Regions from separate parts of the Priestia sp. TGN 0903 genome, predicted to be linked through region 2. Evidence: predicted binding sites of a transcription regulator. Region 2 holds the regulator's gene; the other holds the start of a gene.
What was found. Region 2 encodes NrdR, which represses ribonucleotide reductase genes. Its sites were predicted from a motif close to AACACNATATATNGTGTT; they were not measured.
Positions count from the first base shown of each region.

Region 1: ACRPLY_RS22070 (vitamin B12-dependent ribonucleotide reductase) is a predicted target of NrdR. The motif match lies at 10,025-10,042, and genes of this name have one in related genera.

Region 1 covers NZ_JBOZGL010000007.1:143,768-159,217, reverse strand. Annotated here, with positions in the region: gene comGD (competence type IV pilus minor pilin ComGD) at 1-68, shown strand, start outside; gene ACRPLY_RS22125 (type II secretion system protein) at 52-390, shown strand; gene comGF (competence type IV pilus minor pilin ComGF) at 387-824, shown strand; gene comGG (competence type IV pilus minor pilin ComGG) at 814-1,188, shown strand; gene ACRPLY_RS22110 (YqzE family protein) at 1,232-1,417, shown strand; gene ACRPLY_RS22105 (YqhG family protein) at 1,441-2,265, opposite strand; gene ACRPLY_RS22100 (DEAD/DEAH box helicase) at 2,252-3,925, opposite strand; glycine riboswitch at 4,106-4,198, shown strand; gene gcvT (glycine cleavage system aminomethyltransferase GcvT) at 4,411-5,511, shown strand; gene gcvPA (aminomethyl-transferring glycine dehydrogenase subunit GcvPA) at 5,532-6,878, shown strand; gene gcvPB (aminomethyl-transferring glycine dehydrogenase subunit GcvPB) at 6,871-8,349, shown strand; gene ACRPLY_RS22080 (rhodanese-like domain-containing protein) at 8,394-8,777, opposite strand; gene ACRPLY_RS22075 (lipoate--protein ligase family protein) at 9,008-9,841, shown strand; gene ACRPLY_RS22070 (vitamin B12-dependent ribonucleotide reductase) at 10,154-12,712, shown strand; gene mntR (transcriptional regulator MntR) at 12,998-13,429, shown strand; gene ACRPLY_RS22060 (patatin-like phospholipase family protein) at 13,532-14,413, shown strand; gene ACRPLY_RS22055 (SA1362 family protein) at 14,444-14,842, opposite strand; gene ACRPLY_RS22050 (DUF1385 domain-containing protein) at 14,891-15,450, opposite strand, start outside.
Region 2 covers NZ_JBOZGL010000005.1:227,297-242,746, reverse strand. Annotated here, with positions in the region: gene ACRPLY_RS18715 (MaoC family dehydratase) at 1-462, shown strand, start outside; gene ACRPLY_RS18710 (response regulator transcription factor) at 641-1,357, shown strand; gene pnpS (two-component system histidine kinase PnpS) at 1,350-3,122, shown strand; gene polA (DNA polymerase I) at 3,452-6,079, shown strand; gene mutM (DNA-formamidopyrimidine glycosylase) at 6,101-6,934, shown strand; gene ytaF (sporulation membrane protein YtaF) at 6,995-7,624, shown strand; gene coaE (dephospho-CoA kinase) at 7,648-8,244, shown strand; gene ACRPLY_RS18680 (glyceraldehyde-3-phosphate dehydrogenase) at 8,520-9,551, shown strand; gene speD (adenosylmethionine decarboxylase) at 9,976-10,356, shown strand; gene ACRPLY_RS18670 (hypothetical protein) at 10,450-10,836, shown strand; gene nrdR (transcriptional regulator NrdR) at 11,080-11,541, shown strand; gene ACRPLY_RS18660 (replication initiation and membrane attachment family protein) at 11,614-13,041, shown strand; gene dnaI (primosomal protein DnaI) at 13,074-14,006, shown strand; gene ytxC (sporulation protein YtxC) at 14,103-14,963, shown strand; T-box leader at 15,024-15,272, shown strand; gene thrS (threonine--tRNA ligase) at 15,316-15,450, shown strand, end outside.

The DNA of each region.
Region 1 (15,450 bases), on a different contig from region 2:
GTCAAAAGTTTAAATACAAAGTTACTTTTCAAATAGGTAGAGGGCGTTTTTATGTGGACAAGGTGTAAGGGTCAGCAGGGCTATACCTTGTTAGAAATGCTTGTTTCATTTAGCATGCTTTTACTCCTAACCGGTACAATTATTCCTTTGTATGTTCAGATGAAGGAAGAAGAAAAGAAGCAATATGTTTCGTATCAAGCTGATGCTATCTTACACGAAGAACTATTGAAATATAAATATGAAGCAGGATATAAACGGCGAGAAAAAATCGTAAAAGAAAACGTTGTGTTTTATCTGAAGTGGAACGGAGAAAGTGCTCAAAAGCTTTGTGTAGAATGGACAGATTCCGCTGATAAAATGAAAAAGAAGTGTGATGTGATGTTGAAGTGAAAAGTGAAAAAGGCTTTACGCTTGTAGAGATGTTAGTCAGTTTTGCTCTTTTTTTGATCATTGTTTCATTTTTCCCCATTATCATTCCGCTAGCTAAGCAAACATATAATCCAGACTTTAGTATGAATGAAATGGAGTGGGAAATTTTTGTGAATCAACTTGCTATGGAATATCGAGAAGCAAAAGAAGTGAGAATTCATGCGACTACGCTTACGTTGAAAATGGAAAATAATCAGATCATCACTTATGAACGATACGAAGACAAGATAAGAAGACGAGTGGATGAAAGTGGTCATGAAGTTGTGCTGCAGCATATTAAGAATATCATGTATGAACAGCAAAAAGAAAGGCTGCTGATTCGTTCAACAGACGGTGTTAACAAAGTTAGAGAAGAAACCATTACGACGTTTTTGATGCTTGCTTATGAAACATAATGAGCAAGGGTTTATTCTCCCGGTTGTGTTGGCATTTTGTGCGCTTTTTCTTCTGTTAGTAGCTCAGCAAACTACTTATTTTGTGACGAAAAGTTCATTTTATCAAGAAGTAGAGCAGAAAAATCGTCTGCAGCATCTTTTAGAAAACGCGGTTGTACATGTAAAAAAAGAAATAAAAGAACATAATAAATCTCCATCTGCACCCTTAGTGTTAGAAACGGGTACGGTTTCATACGACGTAGTAAGTGAAGATGAACAGATGATTATCCTAAAAATAAAGTGTCAAACACTGCAAGGAAGAGCATTGACAGAAACCGCATATATTCAAAAAAAGGACCAGCACATTGTGAAGTGGACGGATTAAGTCTCTTTCTCTCCGGATATAATAGTGCTGAGGAGATGATTATATGAAAACGAATGATTATGTAAAATATATGACTCAGCAATTTGTACAATATATGGATCAGCCAAAAGAAGAGAGGAAAACGAAAAAGATTCAAAAAAAAGAAGAGCGAGCACCTTTTGCGAACAGATGGTTTGGAATGATTCCGCTGTCGTTTATGCTGTGGTACCGAAAGAAAAAAGAAAGATGAGCATATCATATGCTCATCTTTTTTTAACCGGCTTGTGTTTTATTAAATTGACGTGACATCGTTTCTGGCGATATGTAAAATAAGCCACCGTTTATAAACTTAAATAAGATCGTCGGCTCGTATAGCTCTTGAAGCGCTGTTTTTTCGGTCATATATATTTCTGGCAGCTCTTCTGCTGTTTCGTAAAAATGATCAAGAAGCGCTAAGTCTTCGTACCATCTTTCCTGCGCTTTTTCTGCCCATTCAGTCGGTTGAGTTTTAACGTAGTCAGTCACGTATGATGTGAGTCGTGCAATCGCACTTTTCGGCTTAATAAAAGGTGAAAGAGTAAAGCAATAGTCCGAGATTTTAGATGATAAATTTTGATTAATGATTGATTCATGAAATGATTCAACGATTTGTCCGTTAATTAAATTAATGCCAAGCGACAAGAGCTCATCCTTTTTACGGTCGCATTTGTATGAGACTTTAATATTTAACGCAAGCCAAGGGTGTAAAGGCTGATTTGTTGGCTGAGCTGATGAAACTTGTTCATACAGATGAATAAACCCGCCTAGCTTTTGAGTAGAAGCGAAAATTTGATGCAGCCTAGGTGAGCCAAAATGAATTCGTTCTCCTTGAACAGAATCGTCTTCAAACGCGGGATCTGTAATGAAAGTGAGTGAAGCAGGATTTGCTTCTCCGCCTGTCTTTTCAACATAATGCCAATAAAATGGACGATTCATCAACTCTTTGTCAAGTTCGATTGTTAATTGAACCTTTAGATAAGATGGTGTTTCTGTGACAATAGAACAATTATTAGCTAGAAAGTAACGCTTTAAAAATTGATGAATATCAGTTTGCTGCATGCTGATCCTCCTCGCTGTCTTCGTATTGAATAATAGACGTCAAGTTCTCCATTTTGATTTTTATTTCTCCTTCACTCCGTGAATGAAATAAAATATCTTGAATATGCTCTTCGATATTTTTTAAATCAAGCTTTGTTAAAATATCATCTAACTCTCCAACAACTCGTTCAAAAAGGTTTATTTTTTCGTATAACAATTTTAAAATATGTTCTTCGACCGTATGTTGAATCGCTAAATTGTAAATGTGAACATCATGCTTTTGACCTAAACGATGTACCCTTCCAATTCGCTGTTCTAGACGCATTGGATTCCACGGTAGATCATAGTTAATAATATGATGACAAAACTGAAGGTTGATTCCTTCTCCGCCCGCTTCAGTGGCAATAAATACTTGCGCGTGGCTTTCAAAAAGCTGCTTCATCCAGTCTTTTTTACCTCGCTTAAATCCTCCTCTAAACGGTACAGAGGTAATTCCATGCTGTTTTAAATACCACTGTAAGTACAGTTGAGTTGCTCTGTACTCAGTGAAAATAATAACTTTGTCATCAATTTTTTGAACGAGCTCCAGAACTTTTTCTGCTTTTGCATTTTGCGGCACTTGCTGAAGTAGTTGCATTAACGGAGTAATCATATGTTCCGTTAATGCGCTGTTTTGATCTTCCTGACGTTCCAGCATGTTTTTTAATGTCATATACACCGCTTCACGGCTGCTGCAGGCCTCTCGCTGCAGGGTTAAAATTGAAAAAGCACTTGAAGGGTGCAGTCCGTTTCCTTTAAAAGACGTAATCGCATCGTATAGCTCGCGTTCTTTCGGTGAAAATTCAACAGGAATGGTTTGAACAATTCGCTTCGTCCATTCGATACCAGTATCATGGCGGCGATTTCGAATCATAACTTTGTTAACAAGCTCTTTTAAGTGCTCATCGTTTTGCAAAGAGCGTTTTTTAGCAGAAAATAATTCTTCGAAATAGTCTTTATTGCCGAGATGGCCAGGCTTTAAAAGAGAGACTAAGTTGAAAATTTCTTCAATTCGATTTTGAATCGGTGTTGCGGTTAGCAACAGACAAAATTTCTTTTTCAGGCTTTGAACAAATTCATAGTTTTTTGTTTTGTTGTTTTTAAGTTTATGAGCTTCATCAATGATGATGAGGTCGTAGTCTTGTTCTAGCACAATTTCTCGATGAGGGGAACGTTTTGCTGTATCAATTGAAGATACAACGATGTCACACTGATCCCACACATATGATTTTCTTTGAGGGACCGCGGGAATATAAAATTTTTGATTCAATTCCATAGCCCACTGTGAAACAAGCGAAGCTGGAACTAAAATGAGAACTTTTTTAACAAGCCCGCGAATCATATATTCCTTCAAAATTAACCCTGCTTCAATCGTTTTCCCTAGTCCTACTTCATCTGCTAAAATGGCTTTCCCATTCATTGTTTCGACTACTTGTTTGGCTACTTCGAGTTGATGAGGAAGCGGCGTTAAATCGGCTAAATGTTTTGGGCTTTGTAGCCCTTCAAATTCTGAGATAAGCGTTTGGTCTTCTATTTCATAGGCAAGTTTATACAAATCCCATGCAGACCAAGGGCCGTCTTGCTCCAATTTAGTTGAGAAGGCTGCTTCCCATGTTTCATCGATGTTTAATTTCACTTTCATGATAAAAATGCTCCTTTGTAAAAAATTTTTATTGAACAAATGATAAGAATCAGGTAGGATAAAAATATATTTAGAAAATTTGAAAAAGAAAATAGATTAGCACTTTACAAATGATTGTGTGAATAAAGAAAGATACATCTTTCAGTAGTATGCCCAACTTTACCAACTTTATAGAAGCGAATGACGACACGGGGAGAGACTACTTGAATGTAGCGCCGAAGGAGCAAGCAATAAAATTGTGAATCTCTCAGGCAAAAAGACTCTTGTTTGACGCAGCTCTGGAGAGTGTCTATGCGTTTATAGACCACCCACGAGGCAAACCTATTCGTTTATAGGTAAACTTTCAGGTGAAAAGGACAGAGACTTCCTACTAAATACAGTAGGGGGTTTTCTGTCCTTTTTTGTTTGGATACATAGTGATCCCCACACTATTTGAAAACTCCCCGTTATGAAAAGTTTCACGTGAAAAAGAGGAGGACATAAATATGACAACAGAATTACACAAAACGCCGCTTTATGATACCTATCAAAAATATGGTGCCAAAACAATTGATTTTGGAGGATGGGCTCTTCCCGTTCAATTTTCTTCTATTAAAGAAGAGCATGAAGCTGTACGTACAAAGGCAGGTCTTTTTGATGTCTCTCATATGGGAGAAATTCTTGTGACAGGAGCTGATAGCTTAGCTTTTCTTCAGCATACGATGACAAATGACGTTTCTACCCTTGTAGATGGAAAAGCGCAGTATACGGCTATGTGTTATGAAGACGGAGGCACGGTAGATGATTTGCTGATTTACAAAAAAGCAGATCAAGAGTATTTGCTGGTCGTAAACGCTGCTAATATTCAAAAAGACTATGAGTGGCTTGTGTCTCACAAACAAGGAGATGTAACGCTCGTTAATCAATCTGATGAAACTGCGCAGCTAGCATTACAAGGTCCTTTAGCAGAAAAAGTTTTACAAACGTTAACGAATGAAAATTTAGCTTCATTAAAGCCATTTACATTTGCTGATGATGTAGAAGTAGCGAATGTAAATGCTCTCGTTTCACGTACTGGATATACCGGAGAAGATGGTTTTGAAATTTATTGTTCTTCAGCTGACGCCTCTCACTTGTGGACGGCTATTTTAGAAGCAGGAAGTGAGGACGGTGTGTTGCCTTGCGGACTAGGAGCTCGCGATACGCTTCGTTTTGAAGCTACTTTGGCTTTATATGGCCAAGAGCTTTCAAAAGATATTACGCCCATTGAAGCTCGAATTGGATTTGCAGTAAAGACGAACAAAGACAGCTTTATTGGAAAAGAAGTGTTAAAAGAACAGCGTGAAAGCGGGGCACCTCGTAAGCTGGTAGGAATTGAAATGATTGATAAAGGTATACCAAGACACGGTTACGAAGTATTTGCAGATGAAGAACAAATTGGATTTGTGACAACAGGTACACAGTCACCGACATTAAAGAAAAACATCGGTTTAGCGCTATTATCAGCAGAGTATACAGAGCTTGGTCAAGAAGTGGAAGTGCAGGTTCGGAAAAAACGCTTAAAAGCAAAAGTGGTTTCAACACCTTTTTATAAACGTTCAAAGTAAGCTTTGGGGAGGAATTTAACATGTTACATCGCTATTTACCAATGACAGAACAAGATCAGCAGCAAATGTTAGCAGCAATTGGTGTTTCATCTGTTGATGATTTATTTTCAGATATTCCGCAGCGCGTTCGTTTTCAAGGAGAATACAATATTAAAAAAGCGGCTTCAGAGCCTCAGTTGTTAAAAGAATTAAATAATATGGCTGCTAAAAATGCTCATTTAAAAGACTATGCTTCTTTTTTAGGAGCAGGAGTTTACGATCATTACATGCCGGTTATTGTTGATCATGTTATTTCTCGTTCAGAATTTTATACGGCCTATACTCCGTATCAACCGGAAATTTCTCAAGGAGAACTTCAGGCCATCTTTGAATTTCAAACAATGATTTGTGAGTTAACGGGGATGGACGTGGCCAATTCTTCTATGTATGACGGAGGAACTGCTTTAGCAGAAGCCGCTATGCTCAGTGCGGGTCAAACGAAAAAGAAAAAAGTACTTGTCTCTGCGGCCGTTCACCCTGAGTCAAAAGATGTGTTAAAAACGTATGCGAAGGGTCAATACATTGAAGTGGTAGAAATCCCTGCAGCAGACGGCGTAACAGATATGATTGCATTAGAAAAAGAGATGGGAAGTGACGTGGCAGCTGTTATTGTCCAGTATCCAAATTTCTACGGACAAATCGAGCCGTTAAAAGAAATTGAAGAAATTACTCATCAAGAAAAATGTATGTTTGTGGTTTCAAGCAATCCTTTATCATTAGGTTTACTTACGCCTCCTGGAGAATTTGGAGCTGATATTGTCATTGGAGATGCACAGCCATTTGGTATTCCAAGTCAATTTGGAGGCCCGCACTGCGGATACTTTGCAACTACGTCTAAGCTTATGCGGAAAATTCCAGGACGATTAGTAGGGCAAACGGTGGATGAAAACGGTAAGCGAGGGTTTGTTTTAACCCTTCAAGCTCGTGAGCAGCATATACGCCGTGATAAAGCGACGTCTAACATTTGTTCAAATCAAGCGTTAAATGCTTTAGCGGCATCAGTTGCCATGACAGCTTTAGGCAAGCAAGGTGTAAAAGAAATGGCGCTGCAAAACTTATCAAAAACGCATTATGCATATGAAGCGTTAAAGGCAAAAGGGGTAAATGTAGCATTTGAAGGACCGTTTTTTAACGAATTAGTCGTGAAGCTTCCTGTTTCGGTAACAGAAGCAAACAATCATTTATTAGCATCAAAAATAATTGGCGGTTATGATCTTAGCCGTGATAACCAAGCGCTTGAAAATCACATGCTGCTTGCTTTTACAGAACTCCGTACAAAAGAGGAAATTGACCAACTTGTAAATGAATTGGGGGATCTTCATGCTTAATCAAAATCAATCACTTATTTTTGAAAGCAGTAAAGAAGGGCGAATCGGCTATTCATTGCCGGAGTTAGATGTTCCGCAAGTAAATGCTGAAGAGCTGCTTGGAAAAGCGTATGTCCGTACCGAAGCTCCTGAGCTTCCTGAAGTATCAGAACTCGATATTATGCGTCATTACACCGCGCTTTCAAAACGAAATCACGGAGTGGACTCAGGGTTTTATCCGCTTGGTTCATGCACGATGAAATATAATCCAAAAGTGAATGAACAAGCAGCACGGATTGCTGGGCTAGCGCATATTCATCCGCTTCAAGATGAGCAAACGGTTCAAGGTGCTCTCGAACTTTTATATGATTTACAAGAGCATTTAACAGAAATTACGGGAATGGATGAAGTAACACTTCAGCCAGCAGCGGGTGCTCATGGCGAGTGGACCGGGCTTATGATGATTCGTGCCTATCATGAAGCAAATGGTGAGACGCAGCGAACAAAAGTCATTGTTCCAGACTCAGCTCACGGAACGAACCCTGCTTCGGCAACAGTTGCGGGATTTGAAACGGTAACGGTAAAATCAAATGAACATGGTTTAGTGGACTTAGAGGATTTACGCCGCGTAGTGGGAGAAGATACAGCCGCTTTAATGTTAACAAACCCAAATACGCTAGGGTTATTTGAAGAAGATATTTTAGAAATGGCTGAAATTGTTCACGCAGCAGGTGGAAAGCTTTATTATGACGGTGCAAATTTAAACGCAGTATTAAGTAAAGCCCGTCCTGGAGATATGGGGTTTGACGTGGTTCATTTAAACCTTCATAAAACGTTTACAGGCCCTCATGGAGGAGGCGGTCCTGGTTCTGGTCCGGTAGGGGTAAAAGCAGATTTAATTCCTTATTTGCCTAAACCAGTGCTTGTGAAAACAGAACAAGGCTATCACTTTGACTATAACCGTCCTCAGTCAATTGGACGCGTAAAGCCGTTTTACGGAAACTTCGGCATCAACGTTCGCGCTTATACGTATATTCGTTCAATGGGTCCAGACGGCTTAAAAGCCGTAACAGAAAATGCTGTGTTAAATGCCAACTATATGATGCGTCGTTTAGCAGAGCACTATGAGCTGCCGTTTGACCGTCACTGTAAGCACGAATTTGTTTTATCAGGAAAACGTCAGAAAAAGCTTGGTGTGCGCACATTGGATATCGCGAAACGACTGCTTGATTTTGGCTATCATCCGCCGACGATCTACTTCCCTCTTATCGTAGAAGAGTGCATGATGATCGAACCAACGGAAACAGAGTCGAAAGAAACGCTAGATGCGTTTATCGATGCGATGATTCAAATTGCAAAAGAAGCAGAAGAAACGCCTGAAGTCGTACAGGAAGCTCCTCATACAACGGTTGTGAAGCGCCTTGACGAAACGCTGGCAGCTAGAAAGCCAGTGCTTCGCTATCAGAAAGAACAGGCTGTTCAAAACGTCTAACAAAAAACCTCGCCCAAAGGCGAGGTTTTTCTATATACATACCATTATTTTTTCTTTTTCACTTTACCGTTCCACATTTTGAAGCCGCCTTTTAAATCATAGATTTCTTTAACACCGTGGCGACGAAGCATTTGTGCTGCGCGTCCTGTGCGCATTCCGCTTTGACAATAGATGTAGACAGGCTGATCTGAACGAAATTCTTTAATGCGCATACGGAACTGTGACAGCGGAATATTTCGTGCGCCTAAAATATGTCCGTTTTCGAATTCATTCGGTTCACGAATATCAACTAGCTGTGCCTTGCGGTAGCCGCTGCGGAATTCTTCTTCAGTTAACGTTTTCATAATGCGACGTTGGATAAAGAACATAACGACAGAGTATATGATGATTACTCCAAGTAAAATGAGTACTGCTGTAATTGCTGACATGCTGATTCTTCCTTTCTTCGACAAAATCCATACTCTTATTATATAAGTGAATGAAATTAGAAGTAAAGCGATTTTGCCTTGAATCTAGCGGATTTCTTCCCGAAAATGAAAAAACTACCACATTTGAATTCGCAGTTTTATGTTGCTCTTTGCTTTTCCTTAGCTCAATCTTTTGGTAGACTAAAAAACGGATTTATTTTTTATATTACATATAGCTGAGGATGAGGTAGATGAAAGCAAAGTGGAGATTTATTGATTCCAACAACCGTTCGCCTTATTACAATATGGCGTTAGATGAAGCGTTATTAGAATGGCATAGTAAAGGGGAAATTCCACCTACGATTCGTTTTTACGGATGGAACCCTCCAACGCTGTCGATCGGTTATTTTCAAAAAGCTGAAAAAGAAATTAACTTTGATAAAGTAAAAGAATTAGGATTAGGCTTTGTGAGACGTCCAACGGGCGGCAGGGGCGTGCTTCATGATGAAGAGCTTACTTACAGCGTCATTGTATCTGAAGAGTATCCTAATATGCCTAAGACAGTTACAGAGGCATATCGCGTCATCTCTGAAGGTTTACTGGAAGGATTTCGTTCGTTAGGGCTCGAGGCTTATTTTGCTATTCCTCGTTCAGAAGAAGAAAAAAATAGCTTAAAAAACCCTCGTTCGTCCGTGTGCTTTGATGCTCCTTCTTGGTATGAACTTGTTGTAGAGGGCCGCAAAATTGCTGGAAGTGCCCAAACTAGACAAAAAGGAGTTATTCTACAGCACGGCTCTATTCTGTTAGAGATTGATGAAGATAAATTATTCAGCGTGTTTAATTATCCAAATGACCGCGTGAAAGAAAGAATGCAGCGCGCATTTCGTTCTAAAGCCGTAGCGATCAATGCAATTGCGGGCCGCAAAATTTCTATCGAAGAAGCAAAAGAAGCGTTTTATAAAGGATTTGCTTCTGCTCTTGATATCGATTTAGAACCGTATACACTGTCTGAAGAAGAGGAAGCATATGTAGAAGAACTAGCGCGCACAAAGTACGGATCGGATGAATGGAACTTTAAGCGCTAAACGAATGCGGATGGTAAATAGATAAAAGTGCAACTTCTTATAAGTTGCACTTTTTATTGGAATTTTTAGAAACAATGCTTGGCTAATAGAATATATAGGGAAGAAAAGTCAAACACTTTTTTTACGAAAAAAAAAATATTTCACTTGACACCCTTCTATATGTAGATGTTTGGAGAAGTGTCAAATACTATATATTGAATTCGTCCAAGCCGTGTGGTAAGTTATTGATAGTTGATTGAAAAACTCTATTTCCTTTAAAAGGAAATAGAGTTAATAAATTTATAGATGTTCGATAGGTAAGGAGTTGTGAGAATGACTGTTTTGTTAAATCAAAAAGTGAATATGAATGTTGAAAAGCTCAATTCAGATATTGAACGCTTTCCGCAAGTACATCCGATTACACCGGATATGAAGTTAACTCATAAAGGTGTTTCAAGATTGGTAATGTTAGACCGCTATGCGTTTAAAGATACGGAAAAATTAACGTTATCAGAAGGAGATTTTGTTGTTCTAACTGTAAAAGAAGACCCAAAATTTCCAGCACGAGGACTTGGCTATGTGGAAAGCATTAATTTTGAGCAAAAAACCGCTGTTGTCAAGGTAGAAGATGAGTTTAGAGGAGCTTTATCACCTGAAGAAGCAGAAAATGGGTTAATTACTCGTTCTTTAGATGTTATTGAAAAACCTCTAGAGGTCTTCTATGAGCAAATTGCAAAACGTAATGCAACAGGCTTAGCTTCTGTGGAAAAAACAGAAGAAAAGCGCAAAGAGTGGTTTGAAAAGTTCTATCAAGAGCTTGTTCAGCTAAACTTTGTACCAGCTGGCCGCGTTCTTTACGGTGCAGGTGCTGACACGGACGTAACGTACTTTAACTGTTACGTAATGCCTTATGTAAAAGATTCACGTGAAGGTATTTCAGAACACCGCAAACAAGTAATGGAAATCATGAGCCGCGGAGGCGGTGTTGGAACGAATGGTTCAACTCTTCGCCCGCGCAACACGCTGGCTCGCGGTGTAAACGGCAAATCATCTGGTTCGGTTTCATGGTTAGATGATATTGCTAAACTGACGCATCTTGTTGAGCAAGGTGGGTCACGTCGTGGGGCTCAAATGATCATGCTTGCCGACTGGCATCCTGACATTGTAGAGTTTATTATTTCTAAAATGCAAAACCCTCGCATTTTACGTTTCTTAATTGAAAACACAAATGACGAAATGATTAAAAAGCACGCGCAAGATAAATTGAAGTTCACGCCGCTAACAGAGTCTGAAGAAGCAATGTACCAAGGAATCATTAACTATAAACAAATTCCTGGTCTTGGTGGATTTAATGAAAAAATCATTAAAGATGCAGAAGAAAAGCTGCAAACTGGCGGAACGTACAGCGTTCATAACTCAGAGTTTTTAACAGGAGCAAACATTTCTGTATGCTTAACAAAAGATTTTATGGATGCTGTTGAAAACGACGGTGAATACGAACTTCGCTTCCCAGACGTAGAAAGCTATTCAAAAGAAGAAATGGCTAACTACAATGAAAACTGGCACGAAGTAGGCGACGTGCGCGAGTGGGCAAAACAAGGAAACAAAGTTCGTACGTACCGTACTATCCGTGCAAAAGAGCTATGGAACTTAATTAATATTTGTGCAACGTACTCAGCTGAACCAGGCATTTTCTTCTTCGACAATGCCAATGACATGACAAATGCTCAAGCATATGGTCAGCACGTTGTTGCAACGAATCCATGTGGTGAACAACCACTTGCACCATTCTCTGTTTGTAACTTAGCTGCTGTTAACTTAGCGCAAATGGCAGATAAAGAAACAAAAACAGTTAACTTTGAAAAGCTACGTCAAACGGTTGAAACGGGCGTTAGAATGCAAGATAACGTTATTGATGCAACTCCTTATTTCTTAGAAGAAAACCAAAAGCAAGCGCTTGGCGAACGCCGCGTTGGTCTTGGTGTAATGGGTCTTCACGATCTTCTTATTTATTGTGAAACAGAATACGGCTCTGACAAAGGCAATGAGTTAGTAGATAAAGTGTTTGAAACAATTGCCACGACGGCTTACCGCGCGTCTGTAGAGCTTGGAAAAGAAAAAGGAAGCTTCCCGTTCTTAGTGGGCGAAACAGATGCTGAAACGGCTTCTTTACGTGAAGCATTCACAAATACAGGCTTCATGAAAAAAATGCCTGAAGATATTCGTGAAAACATTAAAGAGCACGGTATCCGAAACTCTCATTTATTAACAGTAGCGCCAACAGGCAGTACTGGAACGATGGTTGGAGTATCAACGGGTCTTGAACCTTATTTCTCATTCTCATACTTCCGAAGCGGTCGTTTAGGTAAGTTTATTGAAGTGAAAGCTGATATCGTTCAAGAGTATTTAGATCAGCATCCAGAAGCAGATCCAAACAATCTTCCTGAATGGTTCATTTCAGCTATGGAACTTGCACCACAAGCTCACGCGGACGTGCAATGTGTGATTCAGCGCTGGATTGATAGCTCAATTAGTAAAACAGTAAACGCTCCTCGTGGTTACACGGTAGAGCAAGTTCAAAAAGTGTACGAGCGTCTGTATAAAGGCGGAGCAAAAGGCGGTACGGTGTACGTAGACGGAAGCCGTGATGCACAAGTCTTAACGCTAAAAGCAGAAGAAAATACATTTGATGAAGAAATTGAAGCGCCAAAAGAAGAAACAAAACCACACGTTGTGTTAGTTGATACAATTAATGAAATTCGTTCAACTGATGTAACAATCGGTTCTGAAGTAGGTAATACGTGTCCGGTTTGCCGTCAAGGAACGGTAGAGGAAATGGGCGGATGCAACACATGTACAAACTGTGGTGCACAGCTGAAATGCGGCCTTTAATTTTTAATCATGATTGACTAGTAAAAGCTGACTCAAGTGAGTCGGCTTTTATTATGTATGAAAATGGGGCATAAATAAGAAGCGGGAGAGAACGGTTCTTGTATTTGAATAAGCATTGTAGTATGATTTTAATTGAATGTCTTTTATCCAGTTTTATCTTATGACATCGCTTTATTTACACGTTTTTTTCACATAGATTATCAAACATGAACACGATATCACTATAAGAAACAGACATTTATGACTTATTATTAGCAATACATAATATTAATTGGGGGAGATTTCATGCCTACACCGAGTATGGAAGATTATATTGAACAAATATATATGCTAATTGAAGATAAAGGATACGCTCGAGTGTCTGATATTGCTGATGCATTGGCGGTTCACCCCTCATCTGTAACAAAGATGGTTCAAAAACTAGACAAAGATGAGTACTTAATTTATGAAAAATATCGAGGCCTTGTTTTAACAGCTAAGGGACAGAAGATTGGAAAACGTCTTGTTTATCGCCACGAGCTCTTAGAGCAGCTATTGCGAATCATTGGCGTGGATGAGAAGAATATTTATGATGACGTAGAAGGAATTGAACATCATTTAAGCTGGAATTCCATTGATCGAATTGGGGACTTGGTTCAATACTTTGAAGAAAATCATAACCGTATTCAAGATCTTCGCAATGTACAGAAACGAAATGAAGAAGAGCAAAAATTATAAGGGAAAAGCAGCGGCCAATAGCGTCACTGCTTTTTTTCTTTTTATCATAACTTGTTGCTGAGTCGACTACAAATGTAGAGTAGGTAGTTTGGAGGAGAGGCTGTGTACGTCGACGGAGTATTTTCAGGTGGCGGTATTAAAGGGCTTGCACTGATTGGTGCGTTACAAGCTTTAGAAGAAAAAGGCTTTATTTTTCGGCGGTTAGCGGGAACGAGTGCGGGTTCCATTATTTGTGCATTTGTAGCAGCTGGTTATACAAGTGAAGAAATCGTTGAAATGATGAATGAAATTGAGTTATCTTCTTTCCTAGATCAAAGAATGTCCTTTTTACCATCGAGCTTGACAAAATGGCTGTTTTTATATTGGAAAATGGGATTATATAAAGGAGAAAGGCTTGAAAAGTGGATTGCTGAGAAGTTGCGGAGCAGAGGAATTCGTACATTTGCTGATTTGCCTGATCAGTCGCTGCGTATTATTGCGTCAGATTTGACCAACAGTACGATGCTTGTTCTTCCAGATGATTTGCCTAAATATCACATTGATCCGAATCGTTTTTCTGTAGCAAGAGCCGTTCGGATGAGCTGCAGCATTCCATATTTTTTTGAGCCGGTTAAATTAAAATCTACTCCAAGCAGTTTAATAGTCGACGGGGGAGTGTTAAGCAACTTTCCAATTTTTTTATTTGATGATGATAAAAGTTTGAAGAAACGACCGGTAATTGGTGTGAAGCTGAGTCCGAAGGACGAAGAGAGAGAACGGAATAAAATTAAAAATGCCGTTGGTTTATTCAGTGCGCTTTTTGAGACGATGAAAGATGCGCACGATGCAAGACATATTTCAAAACGTCACGAAAAAAATATTATCTTTTTACCTGTTAATCAAGTTTTTGCGACAGAATTTACCCTCACAGAAGAACGGAAGGAAGAGCTGATTGCGTTTGGCAAAAAGCGTACAAGGGCATTTTTGAAAAAATGGTGCTATTAAAAAAACAAGGAGGCTTTTCTCCTTGTTTTTTTAAAAGAATGCTCTATTTTTCTTTTTTCCTTTTTTACCTTCGATGACGGTCAAGTGTGAGTTGTTTTTCTTTTTCTTTAGCGGTTTCGTTGATTTGGATACCGGGCGCTTATTTGAGCTTCGGTACGTATGCATATCAACTTTGTTGCTTCCTCGCTCTTTTTCTTTTTGACGCAGTTTCGATTGCTTTACTGCGCGCACATAGCCTCTATCTTGACCTTTTGTCTGAGAAGGGCGGAGAATAAACCGATAAACTAAGTAAAACAAAATGATAAACAGAAAAATATAACCTGCTTGACGTAATAAAACAGCTGGATCTGTAATCAACGTAAATGCAAAGCCAATGACTCCTAACCCGATTAGACCATATACAAGTGGTTTCACGAATGGACGTCTCATTTTGTTCACCTCCTAAAATAGTAAAAAAAGAAAGCAAAACGGTGTGGATTAGACAACTTGTTCGTCAGTGGTAGAAGAAAGTTCATTTTCAACGCGTAAAAGTTCTTTAAATGAAGCAATCGCAACTTCAACTTGATCATCTTTTGGTTCTTTGGTTGTTAAAAGCTGAAGCCATAAACCGGGATAACCTAAAAAGCGAAGAAGAGGGACATGACGAACTTTATTGGTTAACTGTAACACTTCAAATGATAAACCAAGGACAACTGGAATTAATGCAAGGCGATCCACAATTCGTAACCAAAGAGGATCCGTTGGAACTAGTAGGTAGACAAACATTCCTACAACTACGGTAAAGAGGATAAAGCTACTTCCGCAGCGATAATGAAGTCGAGATTGTGCTTGAACGGCTTCTACCGTAAGTTCAGCATTGTTTTCATATGCATTAATGACCTTGTGTTCTGCTCCATGATATTGAAACACCCGTTTAATAAGTGGCGTTTGTGAAATCACATAAATATAGCCAAGGAGCAATAATAGTTTAAATACTCCTTCAATAAAAACTTGAGCTACACTTGAAGTGAAAACAGGACGTGTCAATTGTGCTAAAA
Region 2 (15,450 bases):
AAACAAAAAATAGGTCGAAGTATTGAAGATATAAAAGTTGGAGAAAAATTAACGCTAACTGAACGAATTGAAGATAAAGATATCTTATTGTACTTAGGGCTGACAAATGATTCTAACCCTTTATACATTCAGCATGATTATGCATCTCAGACACCTTTTAAGAAACCTATTGTGCCAAGCATTATGATTACCGGTATTATGACAGCAGCCATTTCAAAGTACTTGCCCGGACCTGGAAGCCATGTTGCAGAACATACGGTTGCCTTTCCCAAAAAAATTCATCATTATAGTACGATTGAATTTTTATTTGAAGTCACAGAGGTAGATGTTTCTTCTAAAACTGTTACGATTGAAGTAGAAGCGGTCAATGAACAAAAAGAGAAAGTAGTAACGGCTCGGTTTCTTGTGTATCCGCCGCTTAGACTTCCATCAGTAGAGACACATGACTTTGAAAATTTTTAAAACGCCCTAAATATTGATAAATATAGAAGAAGCTCTTTAGCCATATTTTCTGAAAATGTTGAAATGTATTGGAGAACGAGGCTAAAACATTGTATGATAAGAGAAGATAAATAGAAAATAATATCATTTGGGTGAAGCTGCGGTTTAATTTAACTAGATGGAGGCTTATATCGTTAATATGAGTAAGAAATTATTAGTCGTAGATGATGAACAATCAATTTCAACATTATTACAATATAATTTACAACAAGCTGGCTTTACAGTAGAAACAGCTGAAGACGGGGAAGAAGGATACAACAAGGCATTAGAAGGAAAACCTGATTTAATTGTGTTAGACTTGATGCTTCCTAAAATGGATGGAATTGAAGTTTGTAAAAAGCTTCGTCAGCAAAAAGTGATGACGCCTATTTTAATGTTAACTGCAAAAGACGATGAGTTTGACAAGGTATTAGGGCTAGAACTTGGCGCAGATGACTACATGACGAAACCATTTAGTCCTCGAGAAGTAGTAGCCCGTGTAAAAGCCATTTTACGCAGAACACAAATTATTGCTCAGGAAAATGAACAGGAGGAAGATGGCGAACGCATCATGATTGGTGATTTAAAAATTCTTCCAGATCATTATGAGGCCTACTTTAATCAAGAGCAGCTTGAGCTTACTCCGAAAGAATTCGAGTTATTATTATATTTGGCAAAATACAAAGGACGGGTATTAACTCGTGATCAGCTGCTGAGTGCAGTGTGGAATTATGATTTTGCCGGAGATACGCGAATTGTAGATGTGCACATCAGCCATCTGCGTGAGAAAATTGAACATAATACGCGAAAACCGGTTTATATAAAAACGATTAGAGGATTAGGATATAAGCTGGAGGAACCAAAGGTAGATGAATAAATTTCGTTCAAGGCTACTTTTGGCTCTATTAGTACTTATTATTATTGTATTAGTAGGTCTTGGCCTGCTGCTGGGGCAGTTGTTTAAAAACTTTTATTTTCAAACGTTTCAAGAGCGAATGGAAAAAGAAGCAAAGCTTGTGGAAATGTACATTAGTGAAGAAGGCATCACAAGTCCTGCTTTAAAATCTAAAGTTGATCAAATCAGTCATTCGCTAAGTGTACGAACGACTGTCGTTCAAAAAGATGGAAAAATATTAGTTGACTCAAATCCAGGTAGCAAGCAGCAAAGAATCGAAAAAAGTATTGTAATCCAACAAGTATTAAAAAAGCAGTTAAACAGCAAAAAAAGCTTTGATCAAATTAAAGAAGATTACGACTTATATTACTATGGTATCCCGCTTATTATAGAAGGTAAGCAAGAGGGATTTGTTGTTTTGAGTACATCGTTTGATTCATTAAAACAAGTAAATCAGCAAATCTGGGGGCTTCTTATTGGAAGCTTAGGTCTAGCTTTGATTGTGATTTTACTCTTAGGTGTAAAGATTATGGGGCGCTATACCCGTCCTATTGAATCGGCAACCAAGGTGGCTATGGAACTTGCAAAAGGGAATTATAAAGCTCGTACATATGAAGATTATGTAGATGAAACAGGGATGCTGAGTCAGTCTATTAACGCACTTGCTCGTAATCTGCAAGAGTCTATCACTAATCAAGAAATGCAGCAGGACAGGCTGCGCACCCTAATTGAAAATATGGGAAGCGGTATGCTTCTTATCGATAGTCGAGGCTATATAAACTTAGTGAATCGAGCTTATAAAGAGCAGTTTCATATACATCCGGACGATTTCCTTTATCACTTGTATTATGAGGTATTTGAGCACAAAGAAATCATTAAACTTGTGGAAAAAATATTTATGACCGAAGTAAAGGTTCGAAAACAAGTCGTTTTGCCTTTAAATATTGAACGAAGATATTTTGATGTTTACGGAGCGCCGATTATTGGCTTAAACGATGAATGGAAAGGCATTGTGCTTGTTTTCCATGATATTACCGAGCTGAAAAAACTAGAACAAGTGCGCCGTGACTTTGTAGCGAATGTGTCTCATGAACTAAAAACGCCTATTACGTCCATTAAAGGGTTTAGTGAGACATTGTTAGACGGTGCCATGGAAGATCCAAAGCTGCGAGAGCAGTTTCTATCTATTATTCTAACGGAAAGCCAGCGCATGGAGAGCCTGATTCAAGATCTTTTGGATTTATCTAAAGTTGAACAGCAAGGTTTTAAACTAAGCATTCATTCAGTAGATTTGAATACCCTTCTCTATGAGGTCATAACAGTGCTATCGAACCGAGCGAATGAAAAAGAAATCACTCTAACGTTAGATACGCTTCCTGAAGAAGCGTGGATTGATGGTGACAGTCAGCGCCTTATGCAAGTGTTCGTTAACTTAATTGGCAATGCGCTCATGTATACAATGCCTGGAGGAACCGTTCACGTTTCGCTTGAAGAGGAAGAAGAAACGATTACGGTTCATGTTCAAGATACAGGTATCGGTATTGATTCTGATGAAATTTCACGTATTTTTGAGCGTTTTTACAGAGTAGATAAAGCAAGAAGCCGCAATTCCGGAGGAACAGGTCTTGGATTAGCAATTGTTAAACATCTTGTTGAAGCTCATAAAGGGGAAATTGAAGTGAAAAGTGAAGTCAATAAAGGGACAACTTTTTCGGTGAAGCTGCACAAGTATTTGCCGCAGATGTAAAATGTTTACGTTCCTTTTACAATTTATTTAATGTAGCTTAATAATTAATTGATACAATTTTTCATGGAAACCCCTTCATCCAAGGAGCCAATATGTAAGGCGAAAATAGCTTTAACCGTGCTATTTTCGCCGATTCTTTTTGACAATTTCTATCCATTCACATGCTACACCGCCTAAAATAACTAGGCGGTGTTTTTTATTTTATGATGTATAGATCTTATCACCATATGAAAATAAAACGTTGAATTCAAGAGTACTTTTTGTCCTTAAAGCTTATTGTTTGCTAAAATAAAGGTAAGATAAGAAGAGAGCGAAATGGAGGAACATGAATGACACAAAAACTAGTATTAATTGACGGGAATAGTATTGCCTACCGTGCATTTTTTGCTTTGCCGCTTTTAAACAATGATAAAGGAATACATACAAATGCCATATACGGCTTTACTACAATGCTGACACGTATTTTAGAGGAAGAGAAGCCAACGCATTTACTGGTGGCTTTTGATGCAGGGAAAACAACGTTTCGTCACAAAACATTTACAGAATATAAAGGAGGCAGACAAAAGACGCCTCCTGAACTTTCAGAGCAGTTTCCCTTTATTCGTGAGTTATTAGATGCATATGGAATTAAGCGCTATGAACTGCCTGAGTACGAAGCAGATGATATTATCGGTACACTTTCAAAACAAGCAGAACAAAAAGGAATGGCCGTGAAAGTCATTTCCGGTGATAAAGATTTACTTCAGCTTGTGTCAGAGCATGTAACCGTAGATATTACGAGAAAAGGAATTACGGATGTGGATTCCTATACGCCTGCAGCCATTGATGAAAAATATGGAATCACGGCTGCGCAAATCATTGATATGAAGGGTCTTATGGGAGACAGCTCAGATAATATTCCAGGCGTGCCCGGAGTTGGAGAAAAAACAGCCTTAAAGTTATTAAAAGAGTTTGAAACCGTTGAAAATGTATTGCAATCTATCGATCAAGTCAGCGGTAAAAAATTAAAAGAAAAGCTAGAAGATAATTGTGAATCAGCCATCATGAGTAAAAAGCTTGCAACTATTTATTGCGAAGCGCCTCTTGAAGTATCTGTAGAAGATGCGAAATATGACGGGTTTGAATCTTCAAAGGTCATCTCTTTATTTAAAGAGCTTGGGTTTAATTCTCTGCTTGCTAAATTTGGTGAATCAGCAGAAGAGGAAGCAGATTTTGAAGAACTGACGTTTGAAATAGTGCAGGAAGTTCACGATGATATGTTAACAAGCGAAGCAGCTCTGATCGTAGAAGGTTATGAAGAAAACTATCATCACAATCAGCTGCTCGGTTTTGGAATCAGCAACAAAAACGGCCACTATTTTATTGATAAAGACACAGCTCTTTCATCTTCCAAGTTTACAGCATGGCTAGAAGATGAAGATGTAAAAAAGACGGTATTTAATGGAAAACGTACGATTGTATCGTTAAAATGGGCGGGGCATGAAATTAAAGGAATTGAACATGATGTAATGATTGCTTCTTACATCTTAAATCCCGCTGAAGCAAATGATGACCTAGCGACAATTGCAAAATTAAAAGGATATCATCAAGTGCAATCAGATGAAGCGGTGTATGGAAAAGGAGCTAAGCGAAGCATTGCGGAAGCTGCTCAGCTAGCTGAGCATGTTATAAGAAAAGCAGCCGCCGTAGCTTATTTAAAAGAAGTGTTGGAAAAAGAATTGGTTGAAAATGAACAGTTTGAGCTGTTTGAAAAGCTTGAAATGCCTCTTGCCATTGTCCTTGCCGATATGGAATATCAAGGGGTGAAAATTGATCGGGCGCGTTTGGATGAAATGGGCGAAGATCTTCGAGAACAGCTTGAAAAAATTGAAGCGAAAATCTACGAATACGCTGGACAAGAATTCAATATTAATTCACCAAAGCAGCTAGGAGTTGTTCTTTTTGAAAAAATGCAGCTTCCAGTCATAAAGAAAACAAAGACAGGCTATTCCACATCAGCTGATGTATTAGAGCAATTAGCTAGCGCCCATGATATTATCCCAGAGATTTTACAATACCGTCAGCTAGGAAAATTACAGTCTACGTATATCGAAGGGTTAAAAAAGGTTATTCATGAAAGCGATGGAAAAGTTCATACCCGCTTTAATCAAACGTTAACTCAAACGGGAAGGTTAAGCTCAGTAGATCCTAACTTGCAAAACATCCCGATTCGTCTTGAAGAAGGTAAAAAAATAAGAGGTGCGTTCGTGCCTTCACAGCCTGATTGGTTAATATTTGCGGCGGATTATTCACAAATTGAGCTGCGCGTACTGGCTCATATTGCAAATGATGAAAAGCTAATTGATGCGTTTAAGCATGACTTAGATATTCATACGAAAACAGCGATGGATGTGTTCCACGTCGAAAGAGAAGAAGTAACGTCGAATATGCGCCGTCAGGCTAAAGCAGTTAATTTTGGAATCGTCTATGGCATCAGTGATTACGGTTTATCGCAAAGTTTAGGAATTACAAGAAAAGCAGCGGCTACTTTTATTGAACGCTATTTAAAAAGCTTCCCGGGTGTACAGGAGTATATGGATACGATTGTGCGCGATGCAAAAGAAAAGGGATACGTAACAACGCTCTTGCACCGCCGCCGTTACTTGCCTGAAATCACGAGCCGAAACTTTAACCTCCGCAGCTTCGCTGAGCGTACAGCTATGAATACGCCTATTCAAGGGACAGCAGCTGACATTATTAAAAAAGCAATGATTGAAATGGATAAGCGCTTAAAAGATGAAAATCTTCAGGCTAAGCTGCTGCTTCAAGTACACGATGAGCTGATTTTTGAAGCCCCAGAAGAAGAAATTAAAATTTTAGAGAAAATCGTACCAGAAGTAATGGAGCATGCTTTAGAGCTAGAAGTTCCGTTGAAAGTAGATTATTCTTACGGAAAGACTTGGTACGAAGCAAAGTAGTGGAAAAAGGATGTGACAAACGTGCCAGAATTACCAGAAGTTGAGACCGTCAGACGTACGTTGATTGAATTAGCCAGTGGTAAGACCATTGAGCGTGTAACCGTTAAATGGCCTAATATTATCAAACGTCCTGAGCAAGTTGAGCAGTTTTGTGACGCGCTTGTTGGACAAACCATTCGAGATGTTGAACGCAGAGGTAAGTTTTTGAAAATTGTACTCGATGATTATACGATGGTTTCTCATCTGCGTATGGAAGGAAAATATGCTCTCCATGAAAATGCAGACGAACCAGATAAGCATGTACACGTCTTTTTTCACTTCACCGACGGAACAGAATTACGATACCGGGATGTAAGGAAATTTGGTACCATGCACTTATTTAAAAAGGGAGAGGAAGATCTGTTTCCTCCTCTTATTGGCCTTGGACCTGAACCGTTTGACGAAACATTTAATCCAAGTCAGTTAAAAATGCGAATCGGCAAAACCTCTCGAAAAATCAAGCCGGTTTTACTCGATCAAAATGTCGTGGTTGGGCTAGGGAATATTTATGTAGATGAAGCACTATTTCGCGCAGGGATTCACCCTGAACGAGTGGCAAGCCAATTAACAGACGAAGAGTATGAAAAATTGTACGAAGAAATTGTAGCGACCCTTCAAGAAGCGGTGAAACAAGGGGGCAGCACAATTCGTACGTATGTAAACACACAGGGGCAAATAGGCATGTTTCAGCAGCAGCTTTACGTGTACGGAAGAAAAGGCGAATCCTGTAAAATTTGCGGTACCCCAATTGAAAAATTTGTTGTAGGCGGTAGAGGAACACATATCTGCCCAAATTGTCAGCCGGCTAAAAAATAACAATGGATGGGCTCCTTTCATATACTACGTATAGACAGAAAGGAAAGGAGTCCTCTCATCATGATAACATTTTCTTTACTTATTCTTGCTTTTGCCGTAAGTCTTGACAGCTTTAGCGTTGGCCTGACATACGGACTTCGAAAGGTGAAAATCCCGCTGAAATCCATTTTTATTATTTCATGTTGCTCAGCATTTTCTTTAATGTTTTCTATGTTTTTAGGAAAGGTACTTACGCATCTATTTTCAGTGGATGTACTAAATAAAGTAGGCGGAGGTATTCTTGTTCTACTTGGAATGTGGATTTTATACCAGTTTTTTTGTCCGGCAGATTCATCTCGAGTGAAAGAAGAAAAAACATTAGTGAAAATTGAAATTAAGTCAATTGGCTTAGTCATTAACGTATTGAAAAAACCAACGGCAGCAGATTTAGATAATTCAGGTTCCATCACTGGGATTGAAGCATTTATACTTGGAATTGCATTATCTCTTGATGCATTTGGAGCAGGGTTTGGAGCAGCTTTATTAGGTTATTCGCCGTATGCTTTAGCAATTGCTGTAGCTCTTATGAGTTCACTTTTTTTAAGTGCTGGCATACAGTTTGGCAAAGTTTTTTCACGTTTATCATGGATGAAAATGTTTTCCTTTTTACCGGGAGTTCTGCTTATTATTTTAGGTATTTTTAGATTTTAAATAAAGCGATAAAGGAGAGGCCAATGTCAATTGTAATTGGATTAACGGGCGGAATTGCTAGTGGAAAAAGTACGGTAACCGGAATGCTGAGAGATATTAATATTCCAGTAATCGATGCTGACCACATTGCAAAAGAAGTCGTCGAACCAGGAAAAGAAGCATATAACCAAATTGTAGAGACGTTCGGCCGTGCCATTCTTCACGAAAATGCGGAGATCAATCGAGCGGCTTTAGGGGAAATTGTGTTTTCTCAAGAGGAAGAACGTAAAAAGTTGAATGCAATTGTACACCCTGCGGTAAGAAAAGAAATGCTTTCTCAAAAGGAAAGGTATATCGAGGAAGGATACGATGCTGTGGTATTAGATATTCCGCTGCTGTTTGAAAGTGATTTGACGCATTTAGTCGACAAAGTAGTGGTTGTATATGTCGATGAGCCTGTGCAGCTAGAAAGGTTAAAATCTCGTAATGATCTCTCGACGAAAGATGCCTATGCACGTATCCACGCACAGCTGCCTTTGATTCAGAAAGTAGCCTTAGCCGATGCGGTGATCAATAACAACGGACCTGTAGAGGAAACAAAACAACAGCTTTTAAGTATATTAGCCCTATGGCTAGATTAAAGAGGCTTGGATAAACGTATGTTAGCTGAAGGGAAATCCGAACGAGCTTGATTCTTGAGGTAGAATCAAGCTCGTTCGGATTTTTTTATTGAGAATATTTACGAGCTTCTAAAAAAGAATGTGTTAAATATCTGTTCTCGCTATATACATATAGTAAAACTCAATTAAAATAATTTATTAAAAAAAATTAATATTATTCACTTTTTAAATATTTATGTTATACTATTCAATATAAAAAGTTAAATAGTATAACACATATAGAGAGGGGTATAGCCATGAAAGCACGTATTGCCATTAATGGTTTTGGGAGAATAGGAAGAATGGTTTTTCGCACAGCGATTATAGAGGAGAATTTAGATATTATTGCCATAAATGCATCTTATCCAGCAGAAACATTAGCACATTTAATCAAATATGACTCTATACACGGACCATTTAATGGAGACGTTAAATGTGATGATGATGCGCTAATTGTTAACGGTAAAAGAATCCAGCTATTAAATTCACGCGATCCGCTGAATTTGCCTTGGAAAGAGCTTGGGATTGATTTAGTCGTTGAAGCAACAGGGAAATTTAATTCAAGAGAAAAAGCGCAGTTACATATTGAAGCAGGTGCGAAAAAAGTTGTCTTAACGGCACCGGGTAAACAAGAAGATATTACTATTGTGATGGGCGTAAACGAACGAGAGTTTGATGTGAATCAGCATAACATTATCTCTAATGCCTCTTGTACGACAAATTGTCTAGCTCCAGTTGTCAAGGTGTTAGACGAAGCGTTCACAATTGAAAACGGTTTAATGACGACCGTTCACGCATATACAAATGATCAAAAGAATATTGATAACCCGCATAAAGACTTGCGAAGAGCCCGTGCGTGTGCTCAATCAATTATTCCTACAACAACTGGAGCAGCCAAGGCGCTTTCATTAGTTCTTCCTCATTTAAAAGGAAAGCTTCATGGAATGGCGCTGCGCGTTCCTACGCCGAACGTATCGCTTGTCGATTTAGTTGTGGATGTAAGGAAACCTGTGACGATGGAAGATGTTAATCTAGCGTTCATTAAAGCTGCTGAAGGGCCATTAAAGAATATTTTAAATTTAACAATGGAACCACTCGTATCAATTGACTTTAATACAAATCCTCATTCAGCGATTGTAGATGGACTATCGACTATCGTAATGGAAGATCATAAAATTAAAGTGTTAGCTTGGTACGATAACGAGTGGGGCTACTCTCAGCGCGTAGTCGATTTGGTAAGATATATTGCTGCAGAAATGCGTAATGGATCAAAGATAAGAGTAAGCTAAGAAAGCTATAGATTGCTTTTTAAAAAAACAGGGAGCTATCGCCCTGTTTTTTTTGTTTTTATTCAGAAGAATAGGGAAAAGCAATAAGATAATGATGCAAAGGAGTGTTTCTTTTCCTCAATTTTATTAAAAAAATGAATAGTCGTTTAGCAGCTTTTACACACTGTCTCACGAGAACACAGTGGTAATTTGTATAGGTCTATCTGCGGGAACAATCTTTAATAAAATCAAAACACGTATTGCAAAATAAATGTAAACAAAGTATACTATGTTTCGTGAACTTCTTGTGTACCTTTCGGTGATGTGGCTACTTAAAGGGTTAGGACCTCTTTGGACTAACTTTCCCCCGTGGTAGTTAACATGCTATATGGCGAAAGAACTTCATGTTTAACGATTAAAAATTGTTAAAGGGGGAAATATCATTATGGAAACAATGGGTCGTCATGTCATCTCAGAATTATGGGGATGCGATTTCGATAAGTTAAATGATATTGATTATATTGAAAAAACGTTTGTTGATGCAGCTTTAAAATCTGGTGCGGAAGTTCGCGAAGTAGCGTTCCATAAATTTGCACCTCAAGGTGTAAGTGGCGTTGTTATTATTTCAGAATCACATTTAACGATTCACAGCTTCCCAGAGCATGGTTATGCAAGTATCGATGTTTATACTTGTGGTCATTTAGATCCTACAATCGCAGCAGATTATATTGCAGATGCTCTAAGTGCACAGACACGTGAAACAATTGAATTACCACGTGGAATGGGTCCTGTTCAGGTAAAACAAACTAAAGCGAATGCACTTTAATAGTGTCGATTGATTACGTAAGTTAAGAGGTGTATTACACACCTCTTTTTAGTATATAAATTTTTAATATGCAAAAACAAAGGGGATAACAACATGGGGGTAGTACAAGTAGTTAAATCTTTATTTTCTAATCATGTAGAAACAAGCGATCGTCATTCAGATCCGACTCTAAAAACGCATTATTACAAAACAACGGCTGGGAATGCATTTAAGCAAGTTCATGAAATGTTGAAGCATATGCAAGGGATAGAGATACTTGCTGCGTATGAAGAGCGAGGAGAAATTAGCTTAAACGTTGTAAAAGGAAGAAAAGCTTTTGTTGTGATTACCATTATTAGCGTACGTCCTCTTGAAACCGCTATCGATTTTTCTGCTACAACAGAGTCAAAAGTGGTGCCAGTTGATTTTGGTTTTAGCAAAGAACTTGTACGTACGCTTTATAAGAGCTTTGATCAAAAACTTATTCCTCTTTCTTCGTAAGTTCCTTATCATTTTTGAATTTCAGGAAATAAAATGGGGAAATTCCTTTTCCTTTACTTGTATTCAAGCCTTGTTTTCTATAAGATGGAATAAAGTAAATCCTTTAATATAGCATCGTGTTTGATAAAGGAAATGATGATGACAATCATAATAAATGGCGAATAGCCGGCTAACATAGATGAAAATTAACTTATATGAGAGAAAATAAAAAGAAAAACAAGGTTTATTATTGGAGCTGAGAATATGAAGTGCCCATCCTGTCATTACAATGGAACGAGAGTGCTGGACTCGCGCCCTGTAGAAGAAGGCCGCTCTATTCGTAGAAGACGTGAATGCGAAGAGTGTCACTATCGTTTTACAACTTTTGAGAAAGTAGAAGAACTTCCGTTAATTGTTGTAAAAAAAGATGGAGCGAGAGAAGAGTTCAGCAAAGACAAAATCCTTCGAGGGTTAATTAAGGCGTGTGAAAAACGCCAAGTAAGCTTAAAACAACTGGAAGATACCGTACACGATATTGAAACAGAGCTGCGCAGTCAGGGTACATCAGAGGTGCAGTCAGATGTGGTAGGAGAAATGGTGATGGAGCGATTAGCTGCTATCGATGAAGTCTCTTATGTTCGATTTGCTTCGGTATACCGACAATTTAAAGACATCAATGTATTTATTGATGAATTAAAAGATTTAATTAAGAAGGAACGACTGTAAAAGAGCTATTGAAGTATTCTTTAGGCTCTTTTTTTGTCATTTCTATTACTTTAAAAGTAGGTAGGGAACGACATGAAAGAACAACATTGGAAAGAAATGATACCGGTCGATCGTTATGTTGTTCGTTCGAGCGGCATACTGCAGGAATACGACCGAAAGATTTTAACAATGCTCTATCAGCCGTTGGTGGGTACGACGTGTTTTGGTTTGTATATGACGCTATGGAGCGAGCTGGAACAAGATCGTTTATGGGGAAAAGAGTCTACGCATCATCACCTAATGTCAATGATGCAAATTAATTTGAAAGCTATTTACCATGAGCGGTTAAAATTAGAAGGTATTGGTTTGTTAAAAACATATATTAAGGAAGAAGATGATGTTCGTGTGTTCATTTATGAGCTCATTCCTCCTCTTACGCCCCATCAGTTCTTTAACGATGGCGTGTTAAATGTATATTTATATAACCGACTAGGAAAATCCATCTTTCAAAAAATAAAAAATTATTTTTCGGATTCACTCGTGGATGATCAATCGTTCAAAGATGTGACGCATTCATTTAACGATGTATTTAAATCAGTTAAAGCAACGGAGCTGGCTCCAAGTTTTCAGTCTGAAAGCAAGGATGTATTTTCTCCTGATGCTCAAACGGACTTTATAGATTCTTCAAACCGTGCTTCTATTGAGATGAGCCCGGATTCCTTTGATTTTGATTTATTTTTAGCAGGCCTAACAGATTCAATGATTTCGAAAAGGTCAATTACATCTAAAGTAAAACAAGCGATTGAAAAGTTAGCTTTTTTATACGGCATTGATCCTCTTCAAATGAAAAATGTAGTGCTCGATTCGCTAAATGAGAATGATCAAGTTGATATTGAATTGCTTAGAAAAGCAGCACAGTCCTTTTACCAATTTGAAAATGGAGAAGCACTTCCCAATCTAAGCGAACAAATTCAGCCTCCTATGCTTCGTACCATGCAGGAAAAGCAGCCTCAGACTAAGGAAGAGCAGCTCATTCAACAGCTAGAAGTCACCTCTCCTCGACAGCTATTGATCGAGTTTTCAGGGGGGGCAGAGCCATCAAAAGCAGATTTGCAAATGATTGAAGAAGTGATGTTTAATCAAAAGCTTTCACCAGGGGTAGTAAATGTTCTGATTTACTATGTTATGCTAAGATCCGATATGAAATTATCTAAGAGCTATGTAGAGAAAATTGCTGGACACTGGGCGCGCAAAAAGGTACAAACTGTTCAAGATGCCATGAATTTAGCTAAAAATGAACAGAAAGAATATCAGAACTGGACCGAGGCAAAGCAAAATAAAAAAACGGCCGGACGAAAAATTGTGCGTAAAGAAATGGTGCCAGAGTGGTTGAGCGATGAAGAAAAAGAAGAGAAAAAGCAGCCTTCAAAAGAAGCGGATGAATTTGAAGAAGAAAAACGAAAGCTACAAGAAGAGCTCAAGCAGTTAGATCAAGAGCTAAAACAAAAGCATAAAGAATAAAAAGCAGGTATGATAGAGATGAGGTGAAAAAGATGAAGCCTATCAATGATTCACTAAATCAGTTAGTGAACAAAAAGGATTTTAAAGCACGTTTAGAAGCATTAAGAAACAGTATTCTGTCTAATCCCGAAGTTAAAACGTTTCTGCAAGAGCATCGCCATGAGTTAGATGAGCAAATGGTCGACCGAGGCTTGATGAAGATGCATGAATTCATCGACCAGAGCAAATGCTGTGACAAATGCCCTTCTCTGCAAAGCTGTGTCAATATGGTGAAGGGGTATCACCCTCAGCTGGTTGTAAAAGGCCGTAATATTGATTTACAGTATGAACGCTGTCCTAGAAAAGTACAAGAAGATGAGCGAAAAGAACAAGAATCTTTTATTCAGTGTATGTACGTGCCCAAAGAAATTTTACAGGCAACGATGTCTGATATTGAAATTGAGCAGGGAAGATTTGAAGCCATTAAATTAGTAAGAGATTTTGTGCGAGAATATGAGCCAAATAAGAAAATGAAAGCTTTATATTTACACGGTTCGTTTGGTGTGGGGAAGACGTATTTTCTTGGAGCAATTGCCAATGCGTTAGCCGAAAAGAAAGTGAAATCTACGATTCTGTATGTCCCGGAGTTTTTGCGTGAGTTAAAAGGTTCGTTTCAAGATCAAAGCTTCAATGAGAAAATAGAGTATGTCAAAAAAGTACCGGTTCTTATGCTTGATGATCTCGGAGCAGAATCTGTAACGAGCTGGATGCGAGACGATGTGCTCGGAACCATTTTACAATTCCGCATGCTCGAAAATTTGCCGACATTTTTCAGCTCGAATTTAAATTTTAAAGAGCTTCAACATCATTTGACTTATACCCAACGAGGCGAGCAGGAAGAGCTCAAAGCCGCTCGTGTCATGGAACGAATTAAGTCTCTAGCCATTCCCGTTGAAATGAATGGAGAGAATAAACGAAATAGATGAGCAGGTCGTTTTACATTTCTTGTAACGACTTGCTCATTTTTTTGCATGTTGCCCCATATACATTAATAAAGCGTGTCCAAAGGGGGGCTATGAGGAATGAAAATATTCTTTAAATATGTAGAAGACGCAGTCATTGTATATGAGTCTTTATGCGCGAAGCGAAGCGCTTTATCATATGGTTCACAGTGCTTGAAGTTGGTGAATAATCAGCTTTTAGTTATTGATGAGACATACAATCGAGAGGCCATTTTACAAGACATGGTGATACCGGTATTAACGCACGTGATTTTAAAAAAGAAAGAAAAAAAGATGATGGTAAACATATTAAAAGAACAATTTTTCTATTCAGAAGAGGAAGAACAAGATTTGCTGCTTCAAATTATGAGGGGGATTATGGAAGGAGAGAGAGGCGAAATTCCGCAAAAAACATTTTCCCTTCCAAGAGAATTACTTATCCGCCAGGCTCTTCAAGACTTCTTCATTCATAATGTAACATTCACCTTTGAGTCTTTTCTCCAATTCCGTTTAAAAGAATATCAAGAGCGGCTGCGCTATTATGCTGAGCTGGCGATTGATGAATATAAGCTTGAACAAGACTATCAAATTCTTATTCATCAGCTGCGTCAAGCAGCTAATGAAAGACAGTCATCTACAGGCGATGTGTATGTAATGCATTTGAATAAAAACAAGTTTGTATTGTACGACCAAAGCAGTAGATATGTTCCGGAGCGTGAATGTGCAGCCCTAGCAGAGGCCTTTCTATCTGAACAAGAATCAGTATACATAGACTCAACTATCATCGCGCCTTTGCTGAGTTTATCTCCAGCTGCTATTCATCTGTATAGCGACCAGCATGATCATGATTTTGTTTATACCATTCAAAATATTTTTCAAGAAAAAGTGATGTTATACGAAAAAAATGAATTTCCGTTTGATCAAAAGCAAAATATAACGTGAAAGGTTGATTTCTATTTTGAAAATGAATATAATAAATGCATATTGAAAAACAGCTATATGTCACAAGTTATGATGAGGACATGAGTGTATATTTACGGTTTATAGAGAGGGAGATCTAGGCTGAAAATCTCCTAACACGGAATATATTCTTACCACCTCTAAACTTCAGTAGTAAACGAGCAGCGTCTCTAGTAATTACTGACGGAATTTCCGTTATAAAACCTCGAGCCGCTTCGGGTTATTTGGGTTATCCAAGATACGAAGAGGAAACAAGGGTGGTACCGCGTGTATACACAACTCGTCCCTTTTTATAAGGGACGAGTTTTTTGTTTTTACAAAAAGTTTATTAGTTATGTTAAAGGAGTGGAAAGTTGTGTCAGAAGTAATCAAAATGACATTTCCTGATGGAGCTGTTAAAGAGTATCCAAAAGGATCATCAACAGAAGATATTGCGGCTTCTATTAGCCCGGGATTAAAGAAAAAAGCA